Regions from separate parts of the Vogesella sp. LIG4 genome, predicted to be linked through region 2. Evidence: riboswitches for the same ligand, from Rfam matches in the RefSeq annotation. Region 2 holds a riboswitch; the other holds the start of a gene.

Region 1 (7,684 bases), 1.8 Mb from region 2:
CGAGTAGATGCCCAGCGTCAGCACGGTGAGCACCAGGTTGCCCAGCCACAGCCGGTAGTAGCCACCGGCATCGGCGGTGAACTCGAACGGCAGACAGTCCTTGCGTTGCGGTTGCAGCCATTTCATCGTCTGTTTTCCCACGTAAGTGTTTAATTTTCCGTTACAAGCTTGCCGCCCGGCGCTCAACGCGGCACACTGCGCACTCCTGCGCCGAGAGGGCGCGGCAGCCTCCACCCGTCGGCTTGCAAGATGGACGGGAATCGTCGGATGCGGCCAACCTTTACCCGCGCTGCAGCCGGCGTGTTCTGTCACGGGGCTCTCCATGACTGACATCATCAAGGGCGACGGTGCCATCCGTCGTCAAGGCCTGTACGGCTCTTCCATTGAAAATACCTACGCCGGCGTACTGTCCTTCATGCGCCGCAACTACAGCCGCGACCTGACCGGTGCGGACGTAGTGGTTTCCGGCATTCCGCTGGACCTGTCCACCACCTTCCGTTCCGGCGCGCGCCAGGGCCCGCAGGCCATCCGCGCAGCCAGCGTGCAGCTGGCGGAACTGAAGCCGTACCCGTGGGGCTTCGACCCGTTCGATGACCTGGCGGTGATCGACTACGGCGACTGCTGGTTCGACGCGCACAACCCGCTCACCATCAAGCCGTCCATCATCGAGCACGCCCGTACCATCCTGGCCTCCGGCGCCAAGATGCTCACCTTCGGCGGTGACCACTTCGTTACCTACCCGCTGCTGATCGCACACGCCGAGAAGTATGGTAAGCCGTTGGCATTATTGCACTTCGATGCACACTGCGATACCTGGCAGGATGACGATCCGGACAGCCTGAACCACGGCACCATGTTCTACAAGGCAGTGAAGGAAGGCCTGGTAGACCCGAAGAAATCGGTACAGGTCGGCATCCGCACCTGGAACGATGATTTCATGGGCATCAACGTGCTGGGCGCACCGTGGGTGCATGACAACGGCGTGGACGCCACCATCGCCGAGATCAAGAAGACCATCGGCGATGCGCCGGTGTACGTGACCTTCGACATCGACTGCCTGGACCCGTCCTTCGCGCCGGGCACCGGCACCCCGGTACCGGGCGGCCTCACCACCGCGCAGGCGCTGAAGATCATCCGCAACCTGGGCGATCTGAACATCGTCGGCATGGACGTGGTGGAAGTGGCCCCCAGCTACGACCAGAGCGAAATCACCGCCATCGCCGCGGCGCACATTGCCTGTGACATGCTGTGCCTGATGCGTAACAAGAAGGTGGCCGGCAAGCTGTAAGCCGCCGCCGCGGCCAACGTTGGCCGCATAAAAAAACCGCGCCCTGTGCAGACACGGCGCGGTTTTTTCATGGGTGTTGACTCAATGCACGAGCAGCAACAACAGCAGCAGGCTCTCGCACAACTCGATGCCGGCGCCCAGGCAATCGCCGGTCATGCCGCCCAGCTTGTGCCGCAGATAGGCCCACCACCACAGCCCGGCCAGTGGCGCCAGCAGCAGCGCCGGCGCCAGCCACCACGAGGCGGCGGCCAGCAGCGCGGCGCTCAGCCAGAAACTGGCCCAGTGCGTGCGCCAGGCAAAGCGCTCGCCACTGCCGGGTGCCAGGCTGGGCAGGGTGGCGGACCACGCCACGGTGAACAGCCGCGCCCAGGCCGGCACCAGCAGCAGCGGCGCCAGCCCTGCCGCCAGCGCTGCTAGCCCGGACACGCGCAGCGCGTCCGGGGAAGGCAGCGCATGCTTCACCACCAGCATCAACAGCACCAGCTTGGCCAGCAGCTGGCTGGCCATGGCCAGCACGCCAAAGCTGCCCAGGTGCGGGTCTTTCAGTACCTCCAGGAAGCGCTCGCGCGAGCGGTGCGCGGCGCCTTGCGCGTCGGCCAGGTCGGCCAGACCGTCGATGTGCAGGCCGCCGGTTACCCACAGCCAGGCCAGCAGGCCCAGCAGCGCCGCCAGCCACGGGTCGAGCAGGCTGCCGGCCAGTACGGCCAGCCATACCGCCGCGCCGACCAGCAGGCCTACCGGGGCGAACCAGCGTGCGGCATCGGCCAGCCAGGCCGGGTCGAAGGTTTTCAGCTGCGGCGTTGGCAGCCGGGTCAGGAACTGGATGGCGAGAATCAGCGAACGCATGGCAGGTCAGGGTTGGCCGCAAGGTGGCATCAAGAGGTGGGCGGCTCCGGCGTTTCCAGCCGCAGCAGGTAGGCCGGGTGGCCTTCGAGGATGGACAGCTGCGCAAAGCCGCCGCGCTGTACCGCCATCAGGCGGGCGATGTTGAAGTCGGTGCCCAGCAGCTCGGCCAGCAGCACGTTGATCACGCCGCCGTGGCTGATCAGCACGCGGTGGCTGCCGCGTGCCTCGCGCATCCAGCCGGCAAACCCCATCAGCACCCGGCTGCGGAACACCTCGAAGCGCTCGCCGCCTTCCGGTGTCAGCAGGCCGCGCGCCAGCAACGTCTGCCAGTCCGGCGTTTCGGCGGCGATATCGGCCAGCGGCCGCAGCTCCCAGCTGCCGAAATCGCATTCGGTCAGCAGCGGCACCACGTGCAGCGGCACGCCGCTGACCAGTGCCTGCTGCACGGCAAACTCGCGGCAGCGCTGCAGCGGCGAGGTAGCCATGCAGCTTACCGGCGCATGGCGCACGATGCGCTGCCAGCTGGCGGCCATCGCCGCACGGCCGGCATCGTTGAGCGGCAGGTCGCTGCTGCCGACCAGCCGGCCCTGGTGGTCGATGTCGCCGTGGCGCAGCAGGGTGAGGGTGTAGGGGTTCACTCGTTTTTACCGGCCACGCCGGCCTCGGCAAAGGTGGCCATGCCGGCGTGCAGCGCAATGGCCTGTTGCAGCAGCGGAATCGCCAGCGCCGCGCCGGAGCCTTCACCCAGGCGCAGGCCGAAGTCGATCAGCGGCGTCAGCCCCAGGCTGGCCAGCGCCAGCGCATGGCCGGTTTCCTGCGAGCAGTGGCTGGCCAGCAGCCACGGGGCGATGTCCGGGGCGATGGCCTGGGCCACCAGCGCAGCAGCCGTGCTGATGAAGCCGTCCAGCAGCAGCGGCACGCCCTGCGCCGCGCCTTCCAGGTAGAAGCCGGCCATGGCGGCGATCTCCAGCCCGCCCAGCTCGGCCAGCAGCGCCTGGCCGTCCAGGTCCGGCGCCACGCGCGCCAGCGCGTCGGCCACCACCTGGCGCTTGTGCGCCAGCGCGGCATCGTTCACACCGGTACCGCGGCCAACGATGGCCTCCGGGCTGTGGCCGCCCAGGCGGCAGATCAGCGCCGCCGACGGCGTGGTGTTGCCGATGCCCATGTCGCCGGCGATCAGCAGGCTGGCGCCATCGGCAATGGCGCGGCGCGCGGCCATGCGGCCAACCTCCAGCGCTGCCGCGCATTGTTCTGCCGTCATCGCCGGCTCGCGGCGGATGTTGCCGCTACCGGCGCGCACCTTGGCGTGCACGATGGGCAGCGCGGCAAGGTCGGCGGCCACGCCGGCATCCACCACCTCCAGCCGCGCCTGGTTGCAGCGTGCCAGCACGCTGATGGCGGCACCGCCGTGCACGAAGTTGGCCACCATGGCGCCGGTTACCTCCGGCGGGTAGGCGGACACACCTTCGGCGCATACACCGTGGTCGCCGGCAAACACGGTGATGGCCGGCTTCAGCGGCTGCGGAATCTCGCGGCGCTGCAGGCCGGCCAGGGTAATGGCGAGGTCCTCCAGTTTGCCCAGGCTGCCGGCCGGCTTGGTCAGTTGTTGCTGGCGTGCGCTGGCGGCATCGCGGGCGGAGAAATCGGGTGCGGGAATGCGGAACATGATGTCCTTGCTATGGAGGCGGCGCAGCGGCCGTTTAAGGGTGATGGCGCGACCATACGGCAGGCTCCGCGCGCTGGCAATTGTCTTGCGCTGGAATAAGCAAATCGCCGCGCATGGGGGCGGGGGGCTGCAGCTACGGGTATAATGCGCGCCTTGCAGGTGTCCGGCGTGCAAGAACCTGTTTACGATCTGCTGCGCTTCGGCGATACAGCGTTGAAAACGTCTTCGGAATGCTCATTGACTTCATGTCAATTCCGCTTCCTCAGCCGTTTTCGCCTTGTCTCGCCCTGGCTCGCGAGAACGTAAACAGGCTCTGGTCCGCCGGATGAAACGGGAAGTCGGTACAAGTCCGGCGCTGCCCCCGCAACGGTAAGGCCTGATGACGCGTGTCATCCAGGAGCGACCACAGCCACTGCCCATCGGGCGGGAAGGCGTCGCCCCGCAAGGCCGAGCCCGGAGACCGGCCTGCGATTCGGGCGCCGTGGAATCGTGCCCTGCTGGAGCATCGCGGGGAGGCGATTCGACAGTTCGTAGCGCCCGCTGCGTGCGTCCCGAGTATTTCTCCGCACTCCGTTTTTTCCTCCTGGAGTGTGTCTTACATGTTCAATACCAAACCGTTGGCTGCGCTGGTAGCGCTGGCCTGTGCCCCGGCCGCCATGGCCGCTACCGTTACCCAGCTGGACGAAGTGGTGGTTACCGCCACCCGCGTGGCCGACAAGGCCAGCGAACTGCCGGCCAACGTTACCGTGATCACCGCCGCCGACATCGCCAGCAGCCCGGCCCGTACCGTGCAGGAACTGCTGTCCGCCGTGGCCGGTGTACATCTGTTCAACATGTCCGGTTCTGCCAGCGGCGGTACGGTGGACCTGCGGGGCTTTGGCGTGACCGGTGTCAGCAACACGCTGATCCTGGTGGATGGCGTCAAGCAGAATACCAATGACTTGGCTGTTCCCAACCTGGCCGGCATTCCGCTGCAGGCGATCGAGCGCATTGAGGTGGTACGTGGCAGTGGCGCGGTGGCCTATGGTGGCGGCACCACCGGCGGCGTGGTCAACATCATCACCCGCAACGGCTTCAAGGATCAGCCCAGCGTACGTGCCACCTTCACCATGGGCAGCCAGGACCTGAAGCAGCTGGACGTGGCGGTGCATCAGGCCAGCGCGCAGGTGGCGCTGGATGCCTACGTGCAGTCGATGACCGGTGATAACTATCGCCGTAACAATGCCGAGCGCAACGACAACGGCGGCATCAGCGCTACCTGGCGCCACGATGGCGGCGATGTGCGCTTCTACGCCCGCAACAGCAACCAGGGTTTGCGCCTGCCGGGGGGCAGGCAAATCGATCCAGCCGCGGGTATCAACCAGTTTGCGTCGGACTCGCGGGGAACCAGCAGCCCCAATGACTACGCCGAAACCCGGGCTCAGGACTATGGCCTGCAAGCTCGACAGGAGTTGGCCGGTGGCTTGGTGTATTTCGATCTCGCGCAGAGGCATAAAAACACCTTTACCAACTGGGGCAGTGCACACGACCAGCGCAGCGCTGACGAAACTAACACTAGCCTGCGCTACGAGCGCGAGCTGGGGGCTCACCGCTTGGCCGTGGGCGTGGATGGACAGAATTCCGCCACAGACGTAGATGGTACTTATGCGACCAGTCGCATCAAGCAACAGTTGTTAGGTGTATTTGCCGACGCACTGCTGCGCCCGCAGGCCGGCACCACCGTGAATGTGGGGGTGCGCAACCAGCATGTGGACGACGATGTAAGCAACCTCAGCTCACCGAGTCACAGTTACCAGAAGCAGCAGGAACTGAATGCCTGGCAACTGGGTATCCGACAGGCATTGACTCCGTCGCTGGATGTGTACGCCAAGCTGGGACAGAGTTTCCGTATCGCTAATGCTGATGAACAGTCTTATGCTGCGGCGCCGCCGCTGTTGCCGCAGGTCTCACATGACAAGGAAGTCGGTGTGGCCTGGCTGCAAGGGGGCAGCAGCGTGCGTGCCGCACTGTTCCGTTACGACCTGAACAACGAAATTCATTACAACCCGTTAAGCTATTTCAACGTCAACCTCGACCCGACCCGTCGGCAGGGCGTGGAGCTGGAAGGCAAGACCCAACTGGCGCCGCAGTGGCAGCTGAACGGCAATCTGACCTGGCAGCAGGCCACCTTCCGTTCCGGTGTGGCTGGTGGTGTGGACCTGGCTGGCAATACCGTGCCGATGGTGCCGCACTGGCTGGCCAATGTCGGCCTGACCTGGCTGCCGCAGCAGGCCACCCGTGTTGGACTGGAACTGCAGTATGTCGGCAAGCAGCGCATGGATAACGATGAGGCCAACCAGTTCGCCACCCAGCTGTCCGCCTACACCCTGGTCAACCTCAAGCTCAGCCACCAGTACAGCAAGCATGTCGATGTGAGCCTGGCGGTGAACAACCTGCTCGACAAGCGCTACGCCAGCTATGGCTACAGGGAAGACAATATCGGCAGCACTGGCAAGTATGACCTGCTCCCAGGCAGCGGGCGTACCATGCAGGCTTCGCTGACCCTGAGCTACTGATCGCGCCATGAAACACCTCATCACCGGCGGCGCCCGCAGCGGCAAGAGCCGCCATGCCGAGCAGCTGGCGCTGGCCCATGCCGGGCCGGTGCGTTACGTGGCTACTGCCGAGCGGCGTGCCGGTGACGAGGCGTTCGCCGCGCGTATCGTCCACCATCAGGCCCGGCGGCCGGCCTCCTGGCAGCTGGCCGAGCCCGGGCGCGAACTGGCCGCAGTACTGGCGGCGGCAGTGCCGGACGAATTGTTGCTGGTCGATTGCATGGGCATGTGGCTGATGCGCTTCTTCGGCATGGATGGCCGCTTTGACCGCGATGGCTGGCCGCAGCAACGTGCCGCCTTGCTGCAGGCGCTGGCGGAAACGCCGGCCAGCGTGTTGCTGGTGAGCAACGAGATCGGCTGGGGCGTGATACCGCTGGGCGAGGAAACCCGCGTGTTCGTGGACGAACTGGGCTGGCTGAACCAGGAGCTGGCGGCGATCTGCCCGCTGGTGACGCTGGTTGCTTGCGGCCAACCTTTGCGCCTGAAGGGGCCGGCATGAAGCGGCTGCTGTTGGCCGCATGCGGGCTGGCAGCCTTGCCGGCCATGGCCCAGCTCAGTGTGCGCGACGGCCTGGGGCTGGCGGTTACCTTGCCGCACCCGGCGCAGCGCATCGTGGCACTGTCGCCGCATCTGGTGGAGGACATGTACGCCATCGGCGCCGAGCGCCTGCTGGTTGGCGCGGTGGATTACAGCGACTACCCGCCGGCGGCGCGGCAGCTGCCGCGGGTGGGCGGCTACAGCGGCGTGAGCCTGGAGGCCGTGCTGCGGCAGAAGCCGGACCTGGTGCTGGCCTGGCGCGACGGCAACAATGGCCGCGAGCTGACCCGGCTGCGCGAGCTGGGCGTGCCGGTGTACGTCAGCGCCCCGGTGGCGCTGCCGGACGTGGCGGCGGAAATGCGCCGGCTCGGCAAGCTGAGCGGGCATGTTGCCGGCGCCGAAGCGGCGGCCGGGCGCTTCGAGAACGGGCTGGCGCAGCTGAAACAGCGCTACCGCCCGGCAGCGGCGCTGCGGGTGTTTGTGCAGGTGGGCGACAACCCGCTGTTTACCGTCAGCAGCCGGAGTTTTCTTGGTGCATTGCTGCCGCTGTGCGGTGGCAGCAATGTATTCGGCACGCTGCCGCTGGCGGCGCCGCAGGTCAGCACCGAGGCGGTATTGGCGGCAAAACCACAGGTGATGCTGGGGCTGGATAGTGAGCTGCGCCGCCGTTGGCAGGCCTGGCCGCAGCTGCCGGCAGTGCGTGACGGCCTGCTGTTCAGCCTGCCGGCCGACCCGGTCAGCCGGCCCGGCCCA
Region 2 (7,684 bases):
TCGGCGTGATGCTGGGTGGCGCCGCCCGCTACCACGGCAGCCTGAAGCAGCGCCCGGCGCTGGGGGTTGGCCGCATGCCCGGCACGCACGACATCAGCCGCGCGATGCGGCTGGTCGACCACGGCCTGTGGCTGTGGGTGGCGCTCGCCCTCGCCGGAGGGTGGCTGCATGCTTGACCATGGTGGCGGCATCCTGGCGGCGGCGCACCGCTACGGCATCCCGCTCGGGGACTGGCTGGACCTGTCCACCGGGCTGAACCCGCAGGGCTGGCCGGTGCCCGCCCTGCCGGCAAGCTGCTGGCAACGGCTGCCGGAAGAAAACGATGGCCTGGAGGCCGCCGCCGCGGCCTACTACGGCAGCGATGCGCTACTGCCGGTGGCCGGCTCGCAGCCGGCAATCCAGGCGCTGCCGCTGCTGCGCCCGCGCGGCGTTGTCGGCATGCTGGCCACCAGCTACGCCGAGCACGCCCACGCCTGGCAGCGGCGCGGGCACCAGGTGCTGCGCCTGGCGCCGGATGAGCTGGAAGCGGCCGTCGATGCCGTCGATGTGCTGCTGCTGGTCAACCCCAACAACCCGACCGGCTGGCACGCGCCGGCCAGCCAGCTGAACCGCTGGCGCGAGCGGCTGGCGGCCCGTGGCGGCTGGCTGGTGGTAGACGAGGCATTCATGGACTGCACGCCGGACAACAGCCTGCTGCCCTTCATCGGCGCAACGGGCCTGGTGGTGCTGCGCTCGATAGGCAAGTTCTTTGGCCTGGCCGGCGCGCGCGCCGGCTTCGTGTTCGCCTGGCCCGAGCTGCTTGCGCAGCTGCGTGAGGAACTGGGGCCGTGGACGCTGGCCGGCCCGGCGCGGCAGGCGGTGAAGGCGGCACTGCAGGACACCGCCTGGCAGCACGACACCCGGCTGCGCCTGGCGCACGACAGCGCCCGGCTTGGCGCCATGCTGCGCCAGCATAGCCTGGTGCCGGACGGCAGCAGCGCGCTGTTCCAGTGGCTGCGGCACCCGCAGGCGGCGGTGCTGCACGATGCCCTCGCCCGCTGCGGCGTGCTGTGCCGGTATTTCGCCGAATCGTCCAGCCTGCGCTTCGGCCTGCCGGCCGGCGAGGCCGACTGGCAAAGACTGCAGGCCGCGCTGGCAGCCATCGGCCCGCTGCTCCACCCGGAGCAGGATTCACAAGCCAGGCCCCATCACGTATCATCCGCCGCTGCAAATGATGGTGCCCGTAAAGGGTGAAACGGGAATGCGGTGAGATACCGCAGCTGCCCCCGCAACTGTAAGTGACGAGCCTGCGTCACATGCCACTGGGCCCGGCCCGGGAAGGCGACGCAAGGCAATGACGCACGAGCCAGGAGACCGGCCATTATCTTCAGTCGACGTGGGTTGAAACCGGGCGGGGTGTACCGGGGGATAGCAACACGCGGCCACAGCTGGTCGTCTTGTCCTTACTCGCGGCGATGTTCCTACCAGGGGACCCCAATATGGCCAAGCCATTGCCGCGCCCACTTTCGTTTCATGCCGTTTCCACCCGCCGCGCCTCGGCCCTGATGCTAACCGGGCTGCTTGCGGCCAACCTGCTCGCCTGGGCCTGGGCGCTGACTGCCTTCGCCGGCCAACCCACCCTGCTTGCCACCGCGCTGCTGGCCTACCTGTTCGGCCTGCGCCATGCCGTCGACCCCGACCATATCGCCGCCATCGACAATGTGGTGCGCAAGCTGATGCAGGACGGCCAGCGCCCGCTGGCGGTCGGCTTCTTCTTTTCCATCGGCCATTCAACGCTGATCCTGCTGGCGGTGGCGGTGATCGTCAGCACCACCGCCGCGCTGCAAAGCCGCTTCGGCGCCTTCCGCGAACTGGGCGGCGTCGTGTCCATCGGCGTGTCGGCCTTCTTCCTGCTGGCCATCGCCGTCACCAACCTGGTGATCCTCAAGGGGGTGTGGCGCAGCTTCCAGCGCGTGAAGCGCGGCGAGGCCGTCAGCGAGGAGGAAATGGACATGCTGCTGGCCGGGCATGGTTTTCTCGCCCGCCTGTTCCGCCCGCTGTTCCGGCTGGTGACCCGCAGCTGGCACATGTTCCCCATCGGCTTCCTGTTCGGGCTCGGCTTTGACACCGCTACCGAGATCGGCCTGTTCTCGGTATCCGCCTCGCACGCATCGCATGGCAGCTCGCTGTGGTCGGTAATGGTGTTCCCGGTGCTGTTCACCGTCGGCATGGCACTCGTCGACACGCTGGACAGCATGCTGATGGTCGGCGCCTACGGCTGGGCCTTCGTCAACCCGGTGCGCAAGATCTGGTACAACCTGACCATCACCACCGTGTCGGTGCTGGTCGCCTTCGGCATCGGCGGCCTGGAGGCACTCGGCCTGCTGGCCAACCAGCTGCAACTCACCGGCGCGTTCTGGGACGTGGTAGCCACCATGAACCAGAGCCTCGCCAATTTCGGCTACCTGGTGATAGGCGTGTTTCTCGCCAGCTGGGCAATATCGGCCGCCATCTACAAATGGCGCGGCTACGACCTGCGCTACGGCAACATCCGGAACAGCCAATGAGAACCCACTACAAACACGTGCTGATGTGCACCGGCCCGCGCTGCACCGAGAACGGCGCCACCGCCGAGGCGATGTTCAAGCTGCTCGGCCAGAGCATAGACGCCTGCGACGGCCTGCGCGTGAAGCGCACCCGCACCCACTGCTTCGCGGTATGCAAGGAAGGCCCCATCGTGGCGGTGTACCCGGACGGCGTCTGGTACCGCCGGGTGGACGCCGCCGCCATCCAGCGCATCGTCAGCGAACACCTGCGTGACGACTGCCCGGTGGAGCCGCTGATCTTCCACCGGCTTGGCATCGGCGATATCGACGCGGAGGAGCAGCCATGAGCGCCCGCATCGTACTGCTTAGCCACGCCGGCACCGACCTGTCGGCGCTGGCGCGCGCCCGCGCGCTGCTGCCGGACGACTTTGCCGCCGTCGAGGCGGTGAACCTGCAAACCGTGGACAGCCCGGCGCGCATGGAAGCGCTGCTCGGCTCAACGTTGGCCGCAGCACGCGTGCTGCTGGTGCGCCTGCTCGGCCGCGCCAGCGCCGTGCCCGGCTTTGACGCGCTGCGCCGCGACGCCGAGGCGAACGGCCGCGCGCTGATCGTGGTCAGCGGCACCGGCGAGCCGGACCCGGAACTGGCGGCGCTGTGCAGCGTGCCGCCGGCACTGCAGCACGAGGCCACTGCTTACCTGCAGGCGGGCGGCACCGCCAATATGGCGCAGCTCTTGCGCTGCCTGTCCGACCGGCTGCTGATGACCGGCTGCGGCTACCTGCCGCCGGCGGCGCTGCCCGATCACGGCATCTACCACCCGGAGCTGGCGGGCCTGGCCACGCTGGATGACTGGCAGGCAGTCTGCAACCCTGCCTGGCCAACCGTGGGCATCACCTTCTACCGGGCGCACTGGCTGTCCGGCAACACCCGCTTCATCGACCAGCTGGTCGATGCGCTGGCCGAGCGCCAGCTCAACGCGCTGCCGGTGTACACCGCCTCGCTGCGCACGCTGGGCGCATCCGGCCTGCCGGCGGCGCTGGACTTCTTCGCCGACGGCGATGCCAGCCGTATCGATGCGCTGATCAATACCACCTCGTTCGCCATGGGCGATGTGAATGCCGACGGCCCCACCGCGGCCGGCTGGTCGGTGGCAGCGTTCGAGCGGCTGGACCTGCCGGTGATCCAGGCCATCACCAGCAGCATGACCATGGCGCAGTGGCAGGCGTCCGAGCGCGGCCTCAACCCGCTCGACACCGCGATGAACGTGGCGCTGCCGGAGTTCGACGGCCGCATCATCGGCGTGCCGATCTCGTTCAAGCACGAGCAGGACGAAACCGAATACGCGCCGCTGCCGGACCGGGCGCGCCGCGTGGCCGGCATTGCCGCGCGCCAGGTGGCGCTGCGCCGCACGCCAAACGACAAGAAGCGCATCGCCTTCATCTTCACCAACTCCAACAGCAAGGCCTCGCAGATCGGCAACGCCGTCGGCCTGGACTCCCCGGCCTCGCTGTTCGCCCTGCTGCACGCCATGCGCGAGGCGGGCTACCACCTACCCGACCTGCCCGAATCGAGCGACGCGCTGATCCACACCCTGATCGACCGCGGCGCCTACGACGAGGACTACCTCACCGCCACGCAACTACAGCAGGCGGTGGCCAGCGTACCGGCGGCGCGCTATGCCGAGTGGTTCGCCCAGCTGCCACCCGCGCTGCAGGACAAGATGCAGCAGCGCTGGGGCGCGGCGCCGGGCCAGGCCTATGTGCACGACAACAAACTGGTGTTCGCCGGCCTGGAATACGGCAACGCCTTCGTGGCGCTGCAGCCGCCGCGCGGCTACGGCATGGACCCGGACGCGATCTACCACACCCCCGACCTGCCGCCCACTCACCACTACTACGCGCTGTACTGCTGGCTGCGCGACGACTGGCGCGCCGACGCCATCGTGCACGTCGGCAAGCACGGCACGCTGGAATGGCTGCCCGGCAAGGGCGTGGGCGTGTCGGAAAACTGCTTCCCGGACGCACTGCTCGGCGAGCTGCCGATGTTCTACCCCTTCATCCTCAACGACCCGGGCGAAGGCTCGCAGGCCAAGCGCCGCGCGCATTCGGTAATCATCGACCACCTGACCCCGCCGATGACCACCGCCGACACCTACGGGCCGCTGGCGCAGCTGACCCAGCTGGTGGACGAGTACTACCAGGTGGAGATGCTGGACCCGGCCAAGCTGCCGCTGCTGCAGCAGCAGATCTGGGACCTGATCAAGGAAGCCAGGCTCGATACCGACCTGGCGGCGATGCTCAAGCACGACCATGATCACGACCATGACCATGATCACGACCACCATCAGCACACCCCACAGCCGGCTGCCGGCAAATACCGGCTGCAAGCAGCCAAACCGGCGGCGGCCCGGCCGGTTGAGGCCAGCGGCAAGTACCGGCTGAGCCCGGCCCAGGCGCACCATCAGCACGGCCACGGGCATCACCATGGCCATGGCCATGATCACCATCACGACCACCACCATCATGACCATCATGGCGACCATCACCATGACCACGATCACGAGTGGGATGACACGCTGAACGAGGACGGCGTGCCGCTGACGCTGGCCAAGATGGAAGGCGTGGACGTGGCGCACCTGATCGAGGACATCGACGGCTACCTGTGCGAGCTGGGCGCGGCGCAGATCCGCGACGGCCTGCACATCCTCGGCAAGGTGCCGCAGGATGCGGCGCTGATCGACATGGTGTGCGCGCTGGTGCGCCTGCCCAATCTGGCGATTCCCGGCCTGCCGGCCGGCGTGGCCGCGGCGCTGGGCGTGGACTGGCAGATGCTGCAGGACGAACAGGGCAAGCGCCTGGCTGCCGTGCCGGAGGCGCTGCAGCGCCTGAGCGACAGCCCGCTGGTCACCCGTGCCGACGCCCATGACGCCATCCGCGCGCTGGGGCGGCAGCTGATTGCCGGCCTGGCCGACAGCGACTTCGACGCGGCCGCGATCGACACAACGTTGGCCGCAACGCTGCCCGGCATCGGCGCCAGCGACACGCTCGGGACCACCCTCGGCTACGTCTGCCGCGAACTGGTGCCCAACCTCGCGCGCACCACGGAAGAGATTGCCAACCTGCTGCGCGGCCTTGCCGGCGGCTACGTGCCGGCCGGCCCCAGCGGCGCACCCACCCGCGGCATGGCGCATGTGCTGCCCACCGGCCGCAATTTCTACTCGGTGGACCCGCGCAGCCTGCCGTCGCAGGCGGCATGGCGCATCGGCACCGAACTGGCCGGCGAGGTACTGGCGCGGCATCGCAAGGAAACCGGCCACGATCCGGAGTCGGTCAGCATCAGCGTGTGGGGCACCAGCGCCATGCGCACCCACGGCGACGACATCGCGCAGATCCTGGCGCTGCTCGGCGTGCGCCCGCGCTGGCAGGCCGAGAGCCGCCGCGTGGCCGGCATCGAGGTGATTCCGCTGGCCGAGCTGGGTCGCCCGCGCATCGACGTGACGGTGCGCATCAGCGGTTTCTTCCGCGATGCCTTCCCGCACCTGATCCACCTGGTGGACGAGGCGGTACACACCGTGGCGCGCCTCGACGAGCCTGTCGAACAGAACTTCGTGCGCAAGCACTACCTGGCGGACCTCAAGCAGCAGCTGTTCGCCCGGGAAGCCGCAGCCGACACCGAACAGCAGGCGCTGTACCGCGTGTTCGGCTCCAAGCCCGGCACCTACGGCGCCGGCATCCTGCCGCTGATCAACGAGCAGAACTGGGAGACCGACGCCGACTTCGCCACCGCCTACATCAACTGGGGCGGCTACGCCTACGGCCGGCTGGCCAATGGCGCCGACGCGCGCGACGCCTTCCGCCATCGCCTGTCCGGCGTGGAGGTGGCGCTGCACAACCAGGACAACCGCGAGCACGACATTTTCGACAGCGACGACTACCTGCAGTACCACGGCGGCATGATCGCCACCATCCGCAGCCTGACCGGCCGCCAGCCGCGCCACTACTTCGGCGACAGCCACAACCCGGACAACCCGGCGGTGCGCGGGCTGAAGGAGGAGGTGCTGCGCGTGTTCCGCTCGCGCGTGGCCAACCCCAAGTGGATCGCCAGCATCCAGCAGCACGGCTACAAGGGCGGGCTGGAACTGACCGCCACGGTGGACTACCTGTTCGGCTACGATGCCACCGCCCACGTGGTGGACGACTGGGTGTACGAGCAGCTGGCAGAGACCTATGCCTTCGACCCGGCCATGCAGCAATTCTTCGCCGAGAGCAACCCGTGGGCGCTCGGCGCCATCACCGAACGGCTGCTGGAAGCCGCGCAGCGCCAGCTGTGGGCAGAACCCCGGCCGGAAACGCTGGCGGCGCTGCAGGCGCTGCACCTGCAAAGCGAAGCGCAGCTGGAAGCACGCGGCGAGAACCCGACACCATGAGACACAACTACCCCTTTGCCGCCATCGTCGGCCAGGAACAGCTCAAGCGCGCGCTGCTGCTGTGCGCCATCGACCCGACCCTGGGCGGCGTGCTGATCCGCGGCGACAAGGGCACCGCCAAGAGCACTGCCGCGCGCGGCCTCACCGACGTGCTGCCGCCGATCCGGCGCGTGGCCGGCTGCGCCTTCAACTGCGCGCCGGACGCGCCGCTGGCCGAATGCGAGCCCTGCCAGAGCAGCCACGCCGAACACCGCCATTCGCCGGTGCCCTTCGTCAACCTGCCGCTGGGCGCCACCGAGGACCGCGTGCTGGGCAGCCTCGACTTCGAGCGCGCACTGAAGGACGGCAAAAAAGCGTTCCAGCCCGGCCTGCTCGCCGCCGCGCACCGCGGCCTGTTGTATATCGACGAGGTCAACCTGCTGGCCGACCACCTGGTGGACGTGCTGCTGGACGTATCGGCAATGGGCCGCAACACGGTGGAGCGCGAGGGGCTGGCGATCAGCCACCCGGCACGCATCACCCTGCTTGGCACCATGAACCTGGAGGAAGGCGAACTGCGCCCGCAGCTGCTGGACCGTTTCGGCCTGATGGTGGAAGTGAGCGCGCCGCGCGAGCCGGCCATCCGTACCGAGGTGGTGCGTCGCCGGCTGGCGTTCGAGGCCGACCCGGCGGGCTTCATCGCCAGCTGGCAGGCGGATACCGACGCACTGCGCGCCACCATTCGCAGCGCGCA

Evidence for each region. A riboswitch is a leader RNA that binds a small molecule or an ion and turns the genes downstream of it on or off. The one in region 2 is predicted to bind cobalamin.
Region 1: another riboswitch for cobalamin. It lies ahead of PSELUDRAFT_RS05210 (TonB-dependent receptor); the one in region 2 lies ahead of PSELUDRAFT_RS15925 (HoxN/HupN/NixA family nickel/cobalt transporter).

The regions. Positions count from the first base shown of each region.
Region 1 covers NZ_LT607802.1:1,109,854-1,117,537, reverse strand. The annotation lists gene PSELUDRAFT_RS05235 (YjgN family protein) at 1-126, opposite strand, end outside; gene speB (agmatinase) at 323-1,288, shown strand; gene PSELUDRAFT_RS05225 (adenosylcobinamide-GDP ribazoletransferase) at 1,370-2,134, opposite strand; gene PSELUDRAFT_RS05220 (histidine phosphatase family protein) at 2,164-2,772, opposite strand; gene cobT (nicotinate-nucleotide--dimethylbenzimidazole phosphoribosyltransferase) at 2,769-3,800, opposite strand; cobalamin riboswitch at 4,092-4,284, shown strand; gene PSELUDRAFT_RS05210 (TonB-dependent receptor) at 4,400-6,355, shown strand; gene cobU (bifunctional adenosylcobinamide kinase/adenosylcobinamide-phosphate guanylyltransferase) at 6,363-6,893, shown strand; gene PSELUDRAFT_RS05200 (cobalamin-binding protein) at 6,890-7,684, shown strand, end outside.
Region 2 covers NZ_LT607802.1:3,436,007-3,443,690, forward strand. The annotation lists gene cbiB (adenosylcobinamide-phosphate synthase CbiB) at 1-176, shown strand, start outside; gene cobD (threonine-phosphate decarboxylase CobD) at 169-1,233, shown strand; cobalamin riboswitch at 1,198-1,377, shown strand; gene PSELUDRAFT_RS15925 (HoxN/HupN/NixA family nickel/cobalt transporter) at 1,479-2,546, shown strand; gene PSELUDRAFT_RS15930 (ferredoxin) at 2,543-2,872, shown strand; gene PSELUDRAFT_RS15935 (cobaltochelatase subunit CobN) at 2,869-6,951, shown strand; gene PSELUDRAFT_RS15940 (putative cobaltochelatase) at 6,948-7,684, shown strand, end outside.